DNA from 4 places in the Streptomyces sp. NPDC051180 genome. Region 1 is predicted to be linked to each of the others. Evidence: riboswitches for the same ligand, from Rfam matches in the RefSeq annotation. Region 1 holds a riboswitch; each other region holds the start of a gene.
The links. Region 1 has a riboswitch for cobalamin ahead of AB0424_RS20635 (ribonucleoside-diphosphate reductase subunit alpha). Riboswitches for the same ligand answer to the same signal wherever they lie in the genome.

Region 1 (4,749 bases):
TGGAGGCGCTGGTCGGCGACGCACTGGAGGTACTCGCGCATCGACTCGGTGTTCATGCCGGGCAGGCCGTCGCCGCACAGGTCGCGGCCGAACTGGAGCTCGGCCTCGACGGCCTCCCGCAGCATGTCGGTGACCTGCCCGCGGAGCTCGTCGTCGAAGAGCTCCGGCTCCTCCTTGCGGACGGTGTCCACGACCTCGAAGGCGAAGTTCATGTGCATCGTCTCGTCGCGGAACACCCAGTTGGTGCCGGTCGCCAGGCCGTGCAGCAGACCGCGCGACCGGAACCAGTACACGTACGCGAAGGCGCCGTAGAAGAACAGGCCCTCGATGCACGCCGCGAAGCAGATCAGGTTCAGCAGGAAGCGGCGGCGGTCGGCGGCCGTCTCCAGGCGCTCGATCTTCTCGACCGAGTCCATCCACCGGAAGCAGAACTGCGCCTTCTCACGGATGGAGGGGATCTCCTCGACCGCGTCGAACGCGGCGGCGCGGTCGTCCGGGTCGGGCAGGTAGGTGTCGAGCAGCGTCAGGTAGAACTGGACGTGCACGGCCTCCTCGAACAGCTGGCGCGACAGGTACAGGCGCGCCTCCGGGGAGTTGATGTGCTTGTAGAGCGTCAGCACCAGGTTGTTCGAGACGATCGAGTCGCCCGTCGCGAAGAACGCGACCAGACGGCCGATCATGTGCTGCTCGGCCGGCGTCAGCTTGGCGAGGTCGGCGACGTCGGAGTGCAGGTCGACCTCCTCCACCGTCCAGGTGTTCTTGATCGCGTCCCGGTACCGCTCGTAGAAGTCCGGGTAGCGCATCGGGCGGAGGGTCAGCTCGAAGCCCGGGTCCAGGAGGTTCTTCTGTTCGGTGGAGCTCATTACTGGCACGCCTCGCAGGACTCGGGGTTTTCCAGGGAGCAGGCGAGGGCGTCCGCGTCGGAGGCCGCCTGCTGGACGGGGATGGGGGCAGCGGCCGTCGTCGACGCCTGCGCGGCGCGGGCGATCCGGGTCGCCGGGCGGGAGCGCAGGTAGTACGTCGTCTTCAGACCCTGCTTCCAGGCGTACGCGTACATCGACGACAGCTTGCCGATCGTCGGCGTCTCCATGAACAGGTTCAGCGACTGCGACTGGTCCAGGAAGGGGGTGCGGGCCGCGGCCATGTCGATCAGGCCGCGCTGCGGGATCTCCCAGGCCGTGCGGTACAGCTCGCGGACCTCGGCGGGGATCCAGGTGAAGCCGGCCACCGAGCCGCTGGAGTCGCGCAGCGCGTCCCGGGTCTGCGCGTCCCACACGCCGAGGCTCTTCAGCTCGTCGACGAGGTAGGAGTTGACCTGGAGGAACTCGCCCGACAGCGTCTCGCGCTTGAAGAGGTTGGAGACCTGGGGCTCGATGCACTCGTAGACACCGGCGATCGAGGCGATCGTCGCGGTCGGCGCGATCGCCAGCAGCAGGCTGTTGCGCAGGCCCACGGCGGCGATCCGCTCGCGCAGCGCGGCCCAGCGCTCCGGCCAGTTCAGCTCGACGTCGTAGTGGTCCGGGTGCAGCACGCCGCGGGCGGCACGCGTCTGCTCCCAGGCGGGGACCGGGCCGCTGCGCTCGGCGAGGTCGGCGGACGCCTCGTACGCCGCGAGCATGATCCGCTCGGCGATACGGGTGGACAGCGCGCGCGCCTCGGCCGAGTCGAACGGCAGCTTCAGCTGGAAGAAGACGTCCTGGAGGCCCATCGCGCCCAGGCCGACCGGACGCCAGCGGGCGTTGGAACGCCCGGCCTGCTCGGTCGGGTAGAAGTTGATGTCGACGACCCGGTCGAGGAAGGTGACGGCCGTGCGGACGGTCGCGTCCAGCCGCTCCCAGTCGATGTCCCCGCCGGTCACGAAGGACCCGAGGTTGACCGAGCCGAGGTTGCAGACGGCCGTCTCGCCGTCGTCGGTGACCTCGATGATCTCGGTGCAGAGGTTCGAGGAGTGGACGACGGTGCCCGGCTCGGCCGTCTGGTTGGCGGTCCGGTTCGACGCGTCCTTGAAGGTCATCCAGCCGTTGCCGGTCTGCGCCAGGGTCCGCATCATCCGGCCGTACAGGTCGCGGGCCGGCATCGTCTTGCGGGCCAGGCCCTTGGCCTCGGCGGCGCGGTAGGCCGCGTCGAACTCGTCGCCCCACAGGTCGACCAGCTCGGGGACGTCCGCCGGGGAGAACAGCGACCACTCGCCGTCCGCGTTGACCCGGCGCATGAACTCGTCGGGGATCCAGTGCGCCAGGTTCAGGTTGTGCGTACGGCGCTGGTCCTCGCCCGTGTTGTCGCGGAGCTCCAGGAACTCCTCGATGTCCGCGTGCCAGGTCTCCAGGTAGACGGCGGCGGCGCCCTTGCGGCGGCCGCCCTGGTTCACCGCGGCGACGGAGGCGTCGAGGGTCTTCAGGAACGGCACGATGCCGTTGGAGTGGCCGTTGGTGCCGCGGATCAGCGAACCGCGGGCGCGGATGCGGGAGTAGGAGAGCCCGATGCCGCCGGCGTGCTTCGAGAGGCGCGCGACCTGGTGGTAGCGGTCGTAGATGGAGTCCAGCTCGTCCTGCGGGGAGTCCAGCAGGTAGCAGGAGGACATCTGCGGGTGGCGGGTGCCGGAGTTGAAGAGCGTGGGGGAGGACGGCAGGTAGTCCAGGCGGCTCATCAGCCCGTACAGCGCGGCGACCTCGTCGAGCGCGCGGACGCTGTCGTCCTCGGCCAGGCCGCAGGCGACGCGGAGCATGAAGTGCTGCGGGGTCTCGATCACCTGACGGGTGATCGGGTGGCGCAGCAGGTAGCGCGAGTAGAGGGTGCGCAGACCGAAGTAGCCGAAGCGGTCGTCGCCGGCCGCGTCGATGGTCGCGTCGAGCCGCTCGGCGTGCCGCGTGACGAACTCCGCGGTGCGGTCGGCGATCAGGCCCTCGCGGTGGCCGACGGCGACGGAGGAGGAGAAGGTGACCGAGCCCTGGCCGGCGGCCTCGTCGGCGATGGTGATCGTCAGGAGCCGGGCGGCGAGCCGGGAGTACGCCGGGTCCTCGGCGATCAGGCCCGCGGCCGCCTCGGTGGCCAGCTCGCGCAGCTCCGCCTCGTCCGACGCGGCGCTGCGGCCGCGGAGCGCGGCGGCGGCGACCTTGCCGGGGTCGGTGTCGGGGAGATCGGCGGTGAGGTCGGTCAGGGTCCGCAGCAGTACGGTCCCGGGGCCGTCGCTCTCGACCGCGGAAGCCTCGGCCGAAGCCGGATCGGCGGGCGCGATGGTCACGTGGGGGCTCTCCCTCGCTCGGCCGGGGCCGCGACGGGGGAAGGCGGGCAGGGGGACGTCCTGGGTCGTCGGACGCGCCGTGTCCACCGGCCCACTCCGCGAGGCCCGGAAGTCAGTGGCACCCGGAACGGAAGGACCGGGCGCGCCGTCGGCAGGTCCTCGGACTCACTCCGTACGAATCCGCACGAAGCACACCGTTGCGGGACAGTTCCGGATTCGCGCCGGATTCCCCTGCGTCGACAGCGAGGACGAGCATACATGTGGGGGGCGCCGCTCTTGGCACCCCCCACATGTTGTGTCGTCGCCTCGGCTCACCACTCCAGGGCGTAGGTGCGCAGAGAGTGACCGGGGATCGGCTCCCAGTCCCGTTCCGGGGTGCGGACGAAGCCCAGACGCTCGTAGATCCGGTGCGCGGCGGCCATCGAGACGTCCGTGGAGAGCACGAGACGCGCACACCCCGGGAGCTCCCGCGCCCGCTCGACGCAGGCCCGCACGAGGGCCTCTCCGACACCCCGGCCGCGCGCCTCCGGCGAGACCACCAGCATGCGGAACTCGGCCTCGCCCTCGACCGCGATGTCGGCCCAGGGGGTGGCGCCCCGGACGAAGGTCACCCCGCCGAGCATCCGCCCCTCGCCGTCCTCGGCGACGAGCACCTCGCTCTCGCGCGCCCGCCGCGCGGTGTCCCGCAGCACGTGCAGGTACGAGTCCTCGGCCCCGTACTTCAGCAGCCCGTCGTTCAGATAGGTGCCCGCGGTGAGCTCGCCGAGCTCCTCGTGCTCCTCGGGCCGTACCGCCCTGATCGTGAAGTCCATGGGGACAGTCTCCCCCCGCGGGCCACGCGAGGGGCCCGGGACCTCCTGGCGAGGTCCCGGGCCCTGTGCGGACGGATGTTCGTCGGGTCAGTGCGTCGTGGAGCCGAGCTTCGGCAGCTCCTTCTCCACGCCCGGGTCGCCGGCGTCGGCGGTGTAGTCCGACGGCGAGGTCTCGTCGACGCCCTCGGGGGCCTTGACGGCCTTGAGGACGAAGGTGAGGAAGACGGTGACGACGACGTTGAGCACGAAGGCGGTGAGGCCGATGTAGCCGATCTCCCCGATGCCGGGGATCTCGGCGGAGGAGCCGCCGAAGTGCTTCTGGGTCGGGCTGGCGACGCCGTACGCGGCGAAGGTGCCGTAGACCATGCCGACGGCCCAGCCGGCCAGGAGGGCCCAGCGGTGGAACCAGCGGGTGAACAGGCCGCCGACGAGCGCGGGGAAGGTCTGCAGGATCCAGATGCCGCCGAGCAGCTGGAAGTTGATCGCGACCGTCTTGTCCATGGTGAGGACGAAGACCAGCGCGCCGACCTTCACCAGGAGCGAGACCAGCTTGGAGACCTTGGTCTCCTGGGCCGGGGTGGCGTCCGGTTTGATGAAGTCCTTGTAGATGTTGCGGGTGAAGAGGTTGGCCGCGGCGATCGACATGATCGCGGCCGGGACGAGCGCGCCGATGCCGATGGCGGCGAACGCGACGCC
Region 2 (4,749 bases), on a different contig from region 1:
TGCGGCCCAGGAGCGCGATCGCCCGTCCCTCCGCCACCGCGAAGTCCACGTCCTCCAGGACCGGGGGCCCGTCCTCGTAGGCGAATCCCGCCCTCACCAGCTCCACGACGGGAGCCGGGCCCTGAGGCGTCGTCGGGTGCGGAGGCGTCACGGAAGGAACCTTTCGAGTACGAGGGTGAGGGCGACGAGGCCCCCGAGCAGCAGAGCCGTCGCCGCGAGGAACCGGCGGGAGACGGCGCACGCGGGCACCAGCACCCGGAGCGTCCCGTCGTACCCCCGGCCGGCGAGCCCCGACTGCAGGCGCTGCGCCCGGTCGAAGGCCCTGACGAAAGTGGTCGCGCCGAGGCCCGCCAGCGAACGCCAGGTCGCGGCCCGGCTGGTGTGCCCCAGCCGGGCCGCCTGCGCCTGCCGGATCCTGGCCAGCGAGTCGAGCAGCAGGAAGATGATCCGGTACATCACCAGGGCCACGTCCACCACCGGCGCCGGCACCCCCGCCCGGACCAGCCGGGGGAGGACGTCGGACACCGGCGTCGTGAACGCGAACAGCAGCACCCCGAGCGAGGCCGACGAAGTACGCAGCAGCAGCTCGACCGCGTGCGCCGGGCCGTCCGGCGCGAGCGCCACCGGCCCCCGGGCCCCGCCCACCTCGAAGAGCAGCGGAACCGCGCCCGTGACACAGAAGCCGAGCGGCACGCGGAACGCCCGCCACAGCTGACGGCCCGCCACGCCGGCCGGACCGAGCAGCACCCCGAGCGTGGCCGCCGCCACGAGCACGGCGCCCGGCCACGGCGGCAGACACACCGCGCACAACGTCAGACCGAAGCCGAGCAGCGCCTTCTCGGCGGGATGGCGGGCACGCCAGCGGCTGCCGTGCGCCGCCGCGTCGATGGGCAGCATCGGCGGCTACGCGTCCCGGCCGGGGACGGGGGCGTCGGCTCCGGCGGCACCGTCCTTGCCCGTGTCGCCCGCGGAGCGCTTCTCGGCGGCCCGCTGCTCGCCGTCGCCCGCGGCCGACGCGGCCCGCGCAGCGCCCTGGCGACGGCCGCGACGCAGACCGAAGTAGTACGCCAGGACGCCGGCGCCCAGTGCGGCCTGGAGGGCGAACAGGGCAGACTCGATCTCCCCGGAAGGAGGTTCGTACAGGGGGCTGAACCAGGGCTCGTAGTCCGGGTGGAGCTCGGTGATCGCGGTCTCCGCCTCGGCGTCGGCCCCGGTGAAGGGCTCCTCCTTGTGGTCGCCGAGGCCCAGCACGAGCGGCAGCACCGCGAGCGCCGCGACGGCGAGGAGCAGAAGGGCGTTGATCCTGGTGTTCCGGCTGATCCTGCTCATCGTGCGGCCGCCTCCTCGTGGCGCTCGGCGGACCGCGGGGCGAGGACGCCGAGACGGGTCAGCTCGCCCTTGCTCGACTGGGTCAGCAACCGCATCACGAGCACGGTCAGCAGGCCCTCGCTCACCGCCAGCGGGATCTGCGTCACGGCGAAGATGCCGCCGAACTTGGCCAGCGCCCCCGCGATGCCGCTGCCCGGGTCGGGGAAGGCCAGCGCCAGCTGCACACTGGTCACGCAGTACGTCGAGAGGTCGGCGACGAACGCGCCGAAGAAGACGGCGACCATCAGCGGCGCACCGAACCGGCGCACCAGCCGGTAGGTCCCGTACCCCGCCCAGGGCCCGACGATCGCCATCGAGAACGCGTTGGCGCCGAGCGTGGTGAGGCCGCCGTGGGCGAGCAGCAGGGCCTGGAAGAGCAGGGTGATCGTCCCCAGGACCGCCATGATCGGCGGCCGGAACAGGATCGCGCCCAGGCCCGTGCCGGTCGGGTGGGAACAACTGCCCGTCACCGAAGGCAGCTTGAGCGCCGACAGGACGAACGTGAAGGCGCCGGAAGCGCCGAGCAGCAGGGTGGACTCGGGGTTCGCGCGCACCTCGCGGGTCAGGGAGCGCACCCCGTGGACGACGAACGGGGCGGCCGCGACGCCCCAGGCGGCGGCGTGCGCAGGGGGAAGGTACCCCTCGGCTATATGCATGGTCGGAAGACCCTCTCCAGCACCTCGTGGATGGACAACGCACCCTGGCCGGTCTCCTGGCTGACGGTCATGCCGTCCGACTCCGCCTTCCCACACCGCGGCGGTCTCCCGTCGCGGTCCAGTGGCTTCCCCGAGGGTGTTCCCCGCGGAGGTGGAGCCGGACCTCCCGATCACAGTGGCGAGGGCCGCACCGGTACTGCACCGGTTTCCCGTACACCAAGGCCCTGCGACATTAGTGCGTTGACCAGGTACATCACAACACGGTCGCCACCCGGTGCGGCCTCTCCGTCACTCCGCGCACCCGCCGCCGGAGGTCACTCCTTGCGGTAGGAGTACGCCTCCGAGGCCGCTGCCGCCACCGCGTCGAGGTCCCCGCCGGCGCTCGCCGTCACCAGCGCCGCCACCGCTCCCTCGACGAACGGCGCGTCCACCAGACGGGATTCCTCCGGGAGTTCGTCGCCCTCGGCGAGCAGCGCCTTCACGGTGAGCACGGCGCTCCCCAGATCGACCAGGAGCGCCACCCCCGCCCCGCGGTCCACGGCCTGCGCCGCCGCCGAGATCAGCTCCGCGCTCGTCCCCAGCCCGCCGTCCGGCAGGCCGCCCGCCGCAGCCAGCGGCGCGAGGTCCCCGCCGCCCGCGAGCCCCGCGGCCAGCTCGGCGACGGCCGCCGCGACCGCCGAGCTGTGCGAGACGAGCACGATACCCACGGGCGCGGCCCCGCCCCCCGCCGGGCTCACGACGCCTCCCCGGCGCCGTGCCCCTCCCCGACGCCCCGGTCCGCGGCGCTCGCGTTCCCGGACGCCGGGTTCCCGGCCGACAGGCCCTCGGCCGCCGCCGTCTCGGCGAGCGCGGCGAACAGCAGGGCCGACGACGTCGCCCCCGGATCCTGGTGCCCCGTCGAGCGTTCGCCGAGGTAGCTGGCCCGGCCCTTGCGCGCCCGCAGGGGTACGGTCGCCAGCGCGCCCTCGTCCGCGGCGGCGCGGGCCGCCGCGAACGAGGTCCGCAGGCCCTCCACCGCCGGAGTCAGCGCGTCCAGCATGGTCTTGTCGCCCACCTGGGCACCGCCCAACCGGGACACGGCGGCCACCCCGGAGTCCAGCGCCTCCGCCAGCCGCTCCCGGGTGACCCCCTCGTCCTCGCCCAGGGTCTTCCCGGCGCTCCGCAGCAGGGTTCCGTACAGCGGGCCCGACGCGCCGCCGACCGTGGAGATCAGCTGTCGCCCGGCGGCGGTGAGCACCGCGCCGGGCGTCGCCGGCGGCTCCTTCGCCAACAGGTCCGTGACCGCGGCGAAGCCGCGCCTGAGATTGGCGCCGTGGTCGGCGTCCCCGATCGCCGAGTCCAGCTCGGTGAGCCGGTCCGCCTCCCGGTCGACGGCCCCGGCGACCGCGTCCAGCCAGCGCACCAGGAACGCGGCGCCGAAGGTCTCCGTCATGCCCGCTCCCTCGTCCGTACCCACCGCCGCCTCACCGGCCCCAGCGCAGCGCGGCCGTCTCGACCGGCGCGTCCCACAGGCGGAGCAGCTCCTCGTCCACCTCGCACAGGGTCACCGAGCAGCCGGCCATGTCGAGGGAGGTCACGTAGTTCCCCACCAGCGTCCGCGCCACCGGCACGCCCCGCTCGGTGAGCACCCGCTGCACCTCCGCGTTGAAGCCGTACAGCTCCAGGAGCGGTGTCCCGCCCATCCCGTTGACCAGCGCGATCACCGGGCCGTCGGGGTTGAGGTCCTGGACGACCGCGTCCACGGCGAAGTCCGCGATCTCCCGCGAGGTCATCATCGCCCGCCGCTCCCGGCCCGGCTCGCCGTGGATGCCGACGCCCAACTCCAGTTCTCCGGCCGGGAGATCGAAGGTCGGTCTGCCCTTGGCGGGAGTGGTGCAGGCGCTCAGCGCCACGCCGAAGGACCGCGACCGCGCGTTGACCCGGCGTGCGATCGACTCCACCCGCTCCAGCGGGGCGCCCTCCTCGGCCGCCGCGCCCGCCATCTTCTCGACGAACAGCGTGGCCCCGGTCCCGCGCCGCCCCGCCGTGTACAGACTGTCCGTCACCGCCACGTCGTCGTCGACCAGAACCTTGGCGACCTGAATGCCCTCGTCCTCCGCGAGCTCCGCCGCCATCTCGAAGTTCAGCACGTCACCGGTGTAGTTCTTGACGACGAACAGGACCCCGGCACCGCTGTCCACCGCCGCAGCGGCCCTCACCATCTGGTCGGGGACCGGCGAGGTGAAGACCTCCCCGGGACACGCCGCCGCCAGCATCCCGGGCCCCACGAACCCCCCGTGCAACGGCTCGTGCCCCGACCCGCCCCCCGACACCAGCGCCACCTTCCCCGCCACCGGCGCGTCCCGCCGCACCACCACCCGCCGCTCCACGTCCACGGTCAGCTCGGGGTGCGCGGCTGCCATCCCCCGCAGCGCGTCGGCGACGACGGTCTCGGGAACGTTGATCAACATCCTCATGGGTACCTCCTGGTGAGACGGGCAGGGAAGCTGCTGGGCAGTGTCTTTGCAGGTCAGGGCAGGTGAGGCAAGTGATGGATCGTGGCGGTTCGAGGCGGCGAGAGGCTGTTCCGAGCGGTACTGACGCCGACTCGATGCCGACTTCCCTGGTACACCATCAGGTCAGGGAGCCGCGTCCGGCCTTTGCGAGTGCGCATCATGGCGTCATTATCGGCGCGAGATCGTGAGCGCGCACGGGTGCGTGGGGCACTCCTGGTCGTGGCTGAGCA
Region 3 (4,749 bases), on a different contig from region 1:
GGGGTGACCGCATCGTGGACAGCCGACCCTCTGGGAGGACAAGCGGAATCTCTTGACACCGGATAGGGACACCACGCCGCCCGCCCCAGTTCATCTTCCGTTCACCCAGGTTGCTTACGTTCGTCGAGCCACTGACGTCAAACGATTGCCTGGGTAAATGGAACACATCACGCTGCTGCTCGCCATTGTGGTCGTGACAGCTCTCGTGTTCGATTTCACGAACGGTTTCCACGACACCGCCAACGCGATGGCCACGACCATCTCGACCGGTGCTCTCAAGCCCAAGACGGCGGTGGCCATGTCCGCCGTGCTGAACCTCGTCGGAGCGTTCCTGTCCGTGGAGGTCGCCAAGACGATCTCCGGCGGGATCATCAACGAAGAGGGCATTCGTACAGAAGTGATCTTCGCGGCGCTCGTGGGCGCCATCCTGTGGAACCTGCTGACCTGGCTCCTGGGCCTGCCGTCCAGCTCCTCCCACGCTCTCTTCGGCGGACTCATCGGCGCCGCGGTCATGTCGGCCGGCTGGTCCGCCGTGAACGCCCCGACCATCGTCACCAAGGTCCTGATCCCGGCCATCGCGGCGCCGATCGTCGCCGGCCTCGCCGCGATGCTGGCCACCCGGCTGACGTTCAAGATCGGCGCCAAGACCGACGAGAAGCACACCGCCAAGGGCTACCGCGTCGGCCAGATCGCCTCCGCCGGTCTCGTCTCCCTCGCCCACGGCACCAACGACGCCCAGAAGACGATGGGCATCATCACCCTCGCCCTGGTCACGCAGGGCGTCGTCAGCCCCGGCTCGAACCCCCCGCTGTGGGTCGTCGTCTCCGCCGGTGTCGCCATCGCGCTCGGCACCTACCTCGGCGGCTGGCGCATCATCCGCACCATGGGCAAGGGCCTCACCGACCTCAAGCCGCAGCAGGGCTTCGCCGCCCAGACCAGCGCCGCCACGGTCATCCTGGCCTCCTCGCACCTCGGCTTCTCCCTCTCCACCACCCAGTCCTGCTCGGGTGCCGTGATGGGTGCCGGCCTCGGCCGCAAGGGCGGCGTCGTCCGCTGGTCGACCGCGACCCGGATGTTCGTCGCCTGGGGCCTGACCCTGCCCGCCGCGGGTCTGGTCGGCGCCGGCGCCGAGTTCCTGACCAAGCAGGGCACCTGGGGCATCGCCGCCGTCGCGGTCCTGCTGGTCTCCGGTTCGGCCGTCATCTGGGCGCTCTCCCGCCGCAAGCCGGTCGACCAGCACAACGTCACCGCCGACGACCTCGACGCCCCCGAGCCCGCGGGTGTGGTGACCACGGCGATCGCCGCCGTCACCCCGCCGCCGGCCGGCTCCGTCGCCGCGGTCGCGGACGCGGACCTCAAGACCACCATCCCCGCGCCGGCTCCCACGGACCCGGCCGCTCCCCCCGCCCCCGCGGCAGCGGTGTAAGGAACCAACGACATGAAGATCGACTGGGCAGCCCTCGGCTCCGTCTTCGGAGTCAGCCTCGTGGCGACCGTCGCCCTGGTGGGCCTCTTCACCCTCGGCGTCATCGGCCTCTCCAAGCAGGAGCAGGCCGCCGCCCAGGGCGGTTCCGCCGCCCTGGCCCGCACCGGCGCGTACGCCTGCTTCGCCCTGTGCCTGGCGGCCGTGGCGTACGGCATCTACCTGATCGTCGCCTGACGGTCCCCGGTACCTCGGCCGGGCGGTCCGCACCTTCGGGTGCGGACCGCCCGGCCCTCGTGTTTGTGGTGCTCCGCACAGTGACGCGACGCAGGTCAACGGTGAGTTGACGGCTGTTCTCGGGCCGTGGTGGACTGCCGAGGCCATTACGGCGGCAGCAGAGGAAGTCCGGTGCGAATCCGGCGCGGTCCCGCCACTGTGACCGGATCCCCAGGGTCCGGGAGTCAGGAACTCTCGCCGCCGGTCACGTCGATCCAGGGCGCGGACCCTGAGTGAGGACATTGCGCCATGCCCGGCCGCAGCCGCAGCCTTTCCAGAGCCACCCGTGTCTTCGCGTACGGAGCGACCCTCGGCCTCGCCGTCGACCGGCTGGTCGGCGACCCCCGCCGCGGACATCCCGTCGCCGCGTTCGGCCGGGCGGCCGCCGCCGTCGAGGAGCGTCTCCACCACGACCACCGGGGCTGGGGCGCCCTGCACACCGCCGTCTGCGCCGGCGCCACGGCCGCGGCCGGCGCCCTCGCCGCCCGCGCGGTCAAGGACAGCCGCGCCGCCTCCGTCGCCCTGACCGCCGCCGCCGTGTGGGCCGTGGTCGGCGGGACGACCCTGGGCCGGGAGGCCCGCGCGATCGGCGGGGCGCTGGAGGCCGGGGACCTGGAGGTGGCCCGGGAGCGGCTGCCCCACCTCTGCGGGCGCGACCCGCAGGCCCTGGACGGCCCCGCGATGGCCCGCGCGGTCGTGGAGTCCGTCGCCGAGAACACCTCCGACGCCGTGGTCGGCGCCCTCTTCTGGGGCGCCGTCGCGGGCGTGCCGGGGCTCGTGGGCTTCCGGGCCGTCAACACCCTCGACGCGATGGTCGGCCACAAGTCCCCCCGCCACCGCCGGTTCGGCTGGGCCTCGGCGCGGCTGGACGACGTGGCCGGCTGGCCCGGGGCCCGGCTGACCGCCGTCCTCGCCACCGTCGCGGGCGGCGACCCGCGCGGAGCCGCACGGGTCTGGCGCGCGGACGCGGCACGGCACCCCAGCCCGAACGCGGGCCCCGTCGAGTCCGCCTTCGCGGGCGCCCTCGGCGTGCGGCTCGGCGGGACCCTCGCGTACGGCGGGCGGGTCGAGCACCGGCCCGTGCTCAACGGGGAGGGGCGGCCCGTGGAGGTCGCCGACATCGAGCGGGCGGTCCGGCTGTCCCGCCGGGTCACCGGACTGACCCTGGCCGCCTGCGTGGGCGGCCGGCTGATCGTGAGCGCGCTGAAGCGGAGGAACGCATGAGGGGTGGCGGACTGCTCGTCGCCGGGACCACGTCCGACGCCGGCAAGAGCGTGGTGACGGCCGGAATCTGCCGCTGGCTGGTCCGCCAGGGCCTGAAGGTGGCGCCGTTCAAGGGACAGAACATGTCCCTCAACTCCTTCGTCACCCGCGAGGGCGCCGAGATCGGGCGGGCCCAGGCCATGCAGGCCCAGGCCGCCCGCGTCGAGCCGACCGCGCTGATGAACCCGGTGCTGCTCAAGCCCGGCAGCGACCGTTCCAGCCAGGTCGTCCTGATGGGAAAGCCGGTCGGCGAACTGAGCGCCCGCGGCTACCACGGGGGACGGCAGAAGGAACTCCTCGAACCCGTCCTGGCGTGCCTGGAGGAACTCCGGGGCATGTACGACGCCGTGATCTGCGAGGGGGCGGGCAGTCCGGCCGAGATCAACCTGCGGCGCACGGACATCGTGAACATGGGCATCGCGCGGGCCGCGCGGCTGCCCGTCGTGGTGGTCGGGGACATCGACCGGGGCGGGGTCTTCGCCCAGTTCTTCGGGACGACGGCGCTGCTGGGCCGCGAGGACCAGGCCCTCGTCGCCGGCTACCTGGTGAACAAGTTCCGGGGCGACGTCACCCTGCTCGAACCCGGCCTCGACATGCTCCACGGGCTGACCGGGCGGCGGACCTTCGGCGTCCTGCCGTACGCGCACGGGCTGGGCATCGACGAGGAGGACGGCCTGCGCGTCTCGCTGCGCGGCACCGTCCGGGAGTCCGTCGTCGCGCCGCCGGTCGGCGCCGACGTGCTGCGGGTCGCCGTCTGCGCCGTACCGCTGATGTCGAACTTCACGGACGTCGACGCCCTGGCCGCCGAGCCGGGCGTCGTCGTCCGGTTCGTGGACCGGCCGGAGGAACTGGTCGACGCCGACCTGGTCGTCGTCCCCGGCACCCGCGGGACCGTCAAGGCCCTGGCCTGGCTCCGGGAGCGCGGGCTCGCCGGCGAACTGGCCCGCCGCGCGGCCGAGGGCCGCCCGGTGCTCGGTGTCTGCGGCGGCTTCCAGGTCCTCGGCGAGCACATCGACGACGAGGTCGAGTCCCGGGCCGGAGCCGTCGAGGGCCTCGGGCTGCTGCCCGTGCGCGTCCGGTTCGCCCGCGAGAAGACCCTCGCCCGACCGGTCGGCGAGGCCCTCGGCGAGCGCGTCGAGGGGTACGAGATCCACCACGGGGTCGCGACCGTGGAGGGCGGGGAGCCCTTCCTGGACGGTTGCCGGGTCGGCGCCGTGTGGGGCACCCACTGGCACGGCTCCCTGGAGAGCGACGGCTTCCGCAGGGCGTTCCTGCGGGAGGTCGCGGCGGCGGCGGGACGGCGGTTCGTCCCGGCGCCCGACACGTCCTTCGGCGCCCTGCGCGAGGAGCAGCTGGACCGGCTCGGCGACCTGATCGAGGAACACGCGGACACCGACGCGCTGCTGCGGCTGATCGAGCGGGGTGCGCCGTCGGGGCTGCCGTTCGTCCCGCCGGGTGCGCCGTGACGGGGGCCGGCCCCGTGGGGCACGAGCCGACCGAATTCGAGGAGAGGACCACCCGATGAGCACCCGCTATCCGTTCACCGCCGTCGTCGGCATGGACGACCTGCGGCTCGCGCTGCTGTTGAACGCCGTCAGCCCGGCCGTCGGCGGGGTCCTCGTGCGGGGCGAGAAGGGCACCGCGAAGTCCACCGCCGTCCGCGCCCTCGCCGAACTGCTGCCGGAGGTCCCGGTCGTCGCCGGGTGCCGGTTCAGCTGCGACCCGGGCGCGCCCGACCCCGGCTGCCCGGACGGGCCGCACGAGGTCCTGGGGGCCGAGGCGCGGCC
Region 4 (4,749 bases), on a different contig from region 1:
TCCAGGCCGTTGACGCGGCGGGACGCCTCGTCCCACAGGGGACGGACGCCGAGCAGGGCGAGGGCCTCGGCGACGTCGTCGCCCGCGGTCCGCATCGCGCTGGTGCCCCACAGGGAGAGGCCCACCGAGGTCGGCCACGCGCCGTTGTCGGTGCGGTAGCGCTCCAGGAGGGAGTCGGCGAGCGCCTGGCCGGTCTCCCAGGCGAGCCGGGACGGCACGGCCTTGGGGTCGACCGAGTAGAAGTTCCGGCCGGTCGGCAGGACGTTGACCAGGCCGCGCAGCGGGGAGCCGGACGGCCCGGCCGGGACGAAGCCGCCGTTCAGGGCGTGCACGGCGTGCGTCAGCTCGTCGGTGGTGGCGGCGAGGCGCGGCACGACCTGCTCGCAGGCGAAGCGCAGGACGGACCGGACCTCCGGGCCGTACGCGGCGCCGACCGTCTCCACGGCGTCCGTCGACCAGTCGGCGGCCTCCATCGCCTCGACCAGCTCGCGGGCCTTGGCCTCCGCCTCGTCGGCGGTGGTGCGGGTGGCGGCCGACTCGTCGAGGCCCAGGGCCTCGCGCAGGCCGGGCAGCGCCTGCGTGCCGCCCCAGATCTGGCGGGCGCGCAGGATGGAGAGGACCAGGTTGACCCGGGCCTCGCCGGCCGGGGCGCCGCCGAGGACGTGCAGGCCGTCGCGGATCTGGGCGTCCTTGACCTCGCACAGCCAGCCGTCGACGTGCAGCAGGAAGTCGTCGAAGCCGTCGTCCTCCGGGCGCTCCTGGAGGCCGAGGTCGTGGTCGAGCTTGGCGGCCTGGATCAGCGTCCAGATCTGGGCGCGGATCGCGGGCAGCTTCGCCGGGTCCATGGAGGAGATCTGCGCGTACTCGTCGAGCAGCTGCTCCAGGCGCGCGATGTCGCCGTACGAGTCGGCGCGGGCCATCGGCGGCACCAGGTGGTCCACGAGCGTGGCGTGGACGCGGCGCTTGGCCTGGGTGCCCTCGCCCGGGTCGTTGACGAGGAAGGGGTAGACGAGCGGCAGGTCGCCGAGGGCGGCGTCGGGGCCGCAGGCGGCGGACAGTCCGGCGTTCTTGCCGGGCAGCCACTCCAGGTTGCCGTGCTTGCCGAGGTGGACCATGGCGTCGGCGCCGAAGCCGCCGTCCTCGGCGCGGGCGGCGATCCAGCGGTAGGCGGCCAGGTAGTGGTGGGACGGCGGGAGATCGGGGTCGTGGTAGATCGCGATCGGGTTCTCGCCGAAGCCGCGCGGCGGCTGGATGAGGACCAGCAGGTTCCCGCGGCGCAGCGCGGCGAGGACGATGTCGCCCTCGGGGTTGCGGGAGCGGTCGAGGAACATCTCGCCGGGCGCCGGGCCCCAGTGCTCCTCGACGTGGGTGCGCAGCTCCTCGGGCAGGGTCGCGTACCAGCGCTTGTAGTCGGCGGCGGGGATGCGGACCGGGTTGCGCGCGAGCTGCTCCTCGGTGAGCCAGTCCTGGTCGTGGCCGCCGGCCTCGATCAGGGCGTAGATCAGCTCGTCGCCGTCGCCGGAGACCACGCCGGGGAGGTCCTCCTCCGGTCCGAAGTCGTAGCCCTCCTCGCGCAGCCGGCGGAGCAGGGCGACGGCGGAGGCGGGGGTGTCGAGGCCGACCGCGTTGCCGATGCGGGAGTGCTTGGTGGGGTACGCGGAGAGGACGAGCGCCAGCTTCTTCTCCGCGTTCGGGATGTGGCGGAGCCGGGCGTGCCGGATCGCGATCCCGGCGACGCGGGCCGCGCGCTCGGCGTCGGCGACGTAGGCGGGCAGGCCGTCCTCGTCGATCTCCTTGAAGGAGAACGGGACGGTGATGAGCCGGCCGTCGAACTCGGGCACGGCGACCTGGCTGGCGGCGTCCAGCGGGGAGAGGCCCTCGTCGTTCTCCTCCCACGCGGACCGCGAGCCGGTGAGGCACAGCGCCTGGAGGATCGGCACGTCGAGCGCGGCGAGCGCGCCCGCGTCCCACGCCTCCTCGTCGCCGCCGGCCTGGGCCTCGGCGGGCTTGGTGCCGCCGGCGGCGAGGACGGTGGTGACGATGGCGTCGGCGGTGCGCAGGGTGTCGACGAGTTCGGCCTCGGGGGCGCGCAGGGACGCGACGTACAGCGGCAGCGCGCGGGCGCCGGCGTCCTCGATCGCGTCGCAGAGGGCGCCGACGAAGGCGGTGTTGCCGCTCATGTGGTGGGCGCGGTAGTAGAGCACGGCGACGGTCGGGCCGTCGGTGCGGCGCGGGGTGCGGTCCAGCGGGCCCCAGGTGGGGGCGGCGGCCGGGGCCTCGAAGCCGTGGCCGGTGAGCAGGACCGTGTCGGAGAGGAAGCGGGCCAGCTGCTCCAGGTTGGCGGGGCCGCCGTGCGCCAGGTAGGCGTGGGCCTCGGTGGCGACGCCGACGGGGACGGTGGACGTCTCCATCAGCTGGGCGTCGGGGGCCTGTTCGCCGCTGAGGACGACGAGCGGCTTTCCGGTGGCGCGGATCGCGTCGAGCCCCTCCTGCCAGGAGCGGAGCCCGCCGAGGAGGCGGACGACGACGAGTTCGGCGTCGTCGAGGAGGCCGGGCAGGTCGGCGAGGGGAAGGCGGGCGGGGTTGGCGAAGCGGTACTCCACCGGGCCGCCTGCGGTCCCGGCGTTCGCCGCGCGGGCACTGAGCAGGTCGGTGTCGGAGTGCGACAGCAGCAGAAGCATGGCGTGCGCAGGCCCTTCCTCGGGGTTGTCCGCGCCCCGGGTGGTCGTGTGGATGGCGGGAGTTCCTGACTCACTCGTTCCGGGTCGTGCCGAGGCGCGGCCGGTACGGGCTCACAGTGGCGGGACCGCGCCGGATTCTCACCGGGCTTCCTCCCCGGGGTCCTGGGACCCCATGCCGTCTGCATAGTAGATCGTGCCGTCGGGGGGCCGGGGAGTCGGCAGGATCACACCCGGTGGTCGGTCGGTTTCCCGTGGGTATGCTCGCCGCCATGCCGCCCACCCCACCCCCGACGCCCGAACGGGGCGAACCTCGCATACGGGACCGTGGCGACGCCTGCCCCGGGGCGCTGCGCCTGCACGCGGCCGACGACGGTCGGCTGGCCCGACTCCGGCTCCCCGCAGGTCGTTTGACGCTCCGTCAGGCACAGGTCCTGGCCGACGCGGCGGAGGCCCTCGGCGACGGGCGGATCAGCGTCACCTCGCGCGGCAACGCGGAGCTGCGCGGCCTTCCGGAGGGGTGCGGGGCCCGGCTGGCGGAGCTGCTCGCCGCGGCGGACCTGCTGCCCTCCCCCACCCACGAACGCGTCCGCAACATCATCGCCTCGCCCACCGCCGGCCTCGGCGGACTCGGCCACGCCGACGTGCAGTTGTGGGCCCGAGGGCTGGACGCCGCCCTCTGCGCGGAGCCCCGGGCCGCGTCCCTTTCGGGACGGTTCCTGTTCGTCCTCGACGACGGCCGCGGCGAGGTCGCCGGCCTCGGCGGCGATGTGAGCTTGGTCGCAGAGCCGGACGGGACCGCCCTGCTGCGGCTCGGCCCGGCGGCCTTCCGGATCGACGCCGCCGACGCGGTCCCGGCCGCCCTCGTCGCCGCCCTCGCCTTCCTGGACGCCGCCGACGCGGCCGGCACCGGGGCCTGGCGGCCGCGGGAGCTGCCCGACGGCCACGTCCCGGAGTGGGCCGGGGCCCTGGCCCGCGCCGGAGTCGACGCGGAGCCCGTCCCCGTACCGCCGCCGCTCACCGTCTCCCCGCCGCCCGCCCCCGGGGCGCTCCCCGGCGGGCTGCACGTCCTCGCGCCGCTCGGCCGGCTGACCGCCGCCCAGCTCCGGGCCCTGGCGCCCGCCGCCGAACTCCGCCTCACCCCCTGGCGCGGGGTGGTCGTCGTGGACCCGGCGGACCCGGACGTCCCGACACCCGGGACCGCCGCGGAGCGGCTGCGGGAGCTGGAGCGCCAGGGGTTCGTCACCCGGCCCGGGGCGCCGGGGGCGGGGGTCACCGCCTGCACGGGTCGGCCCGGCTGCGCCAAGTCCCTCGCCGACGTCCGGGCGGACGCGCTCGCCGCGCCGGCGGGGCCGCTGCCCGTGCACTTCTCCGGGTGCGCACGCCGCTGCGGGCACCCGCACGGCGACTGGGTCGAGGTCCTCGCCACCGGCGAGGACGGCTATCTGGTGGACGGACTCCCCACCCCCCGCACCTCCCTGACCGAGGCGGTCGCCACCGCCCGCACGAACCCGACGAGATGAGCGAGAGCACCAGGATGTTCGACTACGAGAAGGACGGGGCGGAGATCTACCGCCGGTCCTTTGCCACGATCCGCGCCGAGGCGGATCTGGCGGGCCTGCCCGCCGACGTCGCCCAGGTGGCGGTCCGGATGATCCACGCCTGCGGCATGACCGACCTCGTACGCGATATCGCCTACTCGCCGCAGGTCGTCTCCCGCGCCCGCGAGGCGCTCCGGGCCGGCGCGCCGATCCTCTGCGACGCCCAGATGGTCGCCAGCGGGGTCACCCGCAAGCGGCTGCCCGCCGACAACGAGGTGATCTGCGCGCTCTCCGACCCGGCCGTGCCCGCGCTCGCCGCCGAACTCGGCACCACGCGCTCCGCCGCCGCCCTCGAACTGTGGCGGGACCGCCTCGAAGGCTCCGTCGTCGCCATCGGCAACGCGCCCACCGCCCTCTTCCACCTCCTGGAGATGGTCGCGAAGGGCGCCGGGAGGCCCGCCGCCGTCCTCGGCATACCCGTCGGCTTCATCGGCGCCGCCGAGTCCAAGGACGCGCTCGCGGACCAGGAC

Region 2: another riboswitch for cobalamin. It lies ahead of AB0424_RS01795 (energy-coupling factor ABC transporter permease); the one in region 1 lies ahead of AB0424_RS20635 (ribonucleoside-diphosphate reductase subunit alpha).
Region 3: another riboswitch for cobalamin. It lies ahead of AB0424_RS03765 (cobalamin biosynthesis protein); the one in region 1 lies ahead of AB0424_RS20635 (ribonucleoside-diphosphate reductase subunit alpha).
Region 4: another riboswitch for cobalamin. It lies ahead of cobN (cobaltochelatase subunit CobN); the one in region 1 lies ahead of AB0424_RS20635 (ribonucleoside-diphosphate reductase subunit alpha).

Annotation. Positions count from the first base shown of each region.
Region 1 covers NZ_JBFBBC010000011.1:76,833-81,581, forward strand. The annotation lists gene AB0424_RS20630 (ribonucleotide-diphosphate reductase subunit beta) at 1-863, opposite strand, end outside; gene AB0424_RS20635 (ribonucleoside-diphosphate reductase subunit alpha) at 863-3,241, opposite strand; cobalamin riboswitch at 3,374-3,514, opposite strand; gene AB0424_RS20640 (GNAT family N-acetyltransferase) at 3,553-4,053, opposite strand; gene mctP (monocarboxylate uptake permease MctP) at 4,141-4,749, opposite strand, start outside.
Region 2 covers NZ_JBFBBC010000001.1:403,859-408,607, forward strand. The annotation lists gene AB0424_RS01780 (ATP-binding cassette domain-containing protein) at 1-151, opposite strand, end outside; gene cbiQ (cobalt ECF transporter T component CbiQ) at 148-897, opposite strand; gene AB0424_RS01790 (energy-coupling factor ABC transporter substrate-binding protein) at 904-1,320, opposite strand; gene AB0424_RS01795 (energy-coupling factor ABC transporter permease) at 1,326-2,024, opposite strand; cobalamin riboswitch at 2,053-2,288, opposite strand; gene AB0424_RS01800 (PTS fructose transporter subunit IIA) at 2,339-2,731, opposite strand; gene dhaL (dihydroxyacetone kinase subunit DhaL) at 2,758-3,456, opposite strand; gene dhaK (dihydroxyacetone kinase subunit DhaK) at 3,488-4,480, opposite strand.
Region 3 covers NZ_JBFBBC010000002.1:64,929-69,677, forward strand. The annotation lists gene AB0424_RS03755 (inorganic phosphate transporter) at 158-1,426, shown strand; gene AB0424_RS03760 (hypothetical protein) at 1,439-1,660, shown strand; cobalamin riboswitch at 1,782-1,914, shown strand; gene AB0424_RS03765 (cobalamin biosynthesis protein) at 1,949-2,923, shown strand; gene AB0424_RS03770 (cobyric acid synthase) at 2,920-4,428, shown strand; gene AB0424_RS03775 (putative cobaltochelatase) at 4,484-4,749, shown strand, end outside.
Region 4 covers NZ_JBFBBC010000003.1:116,071-120,819, forward strand. The annotation lists gene cobN (cobaltochelatase subunit CobN) at 1-2,681, opposite strand, end outside; cobalamin riboswitch at 2,719-2,870, opposite strand; gene AB0424_RS07250 (cobalamin biosynthesis protein CobG) at 2,951-4,201, shown strand; gene AB0424_RS07255 (precorrin-8X methylmutase) at 4,198-4,749, shown strand, end outside.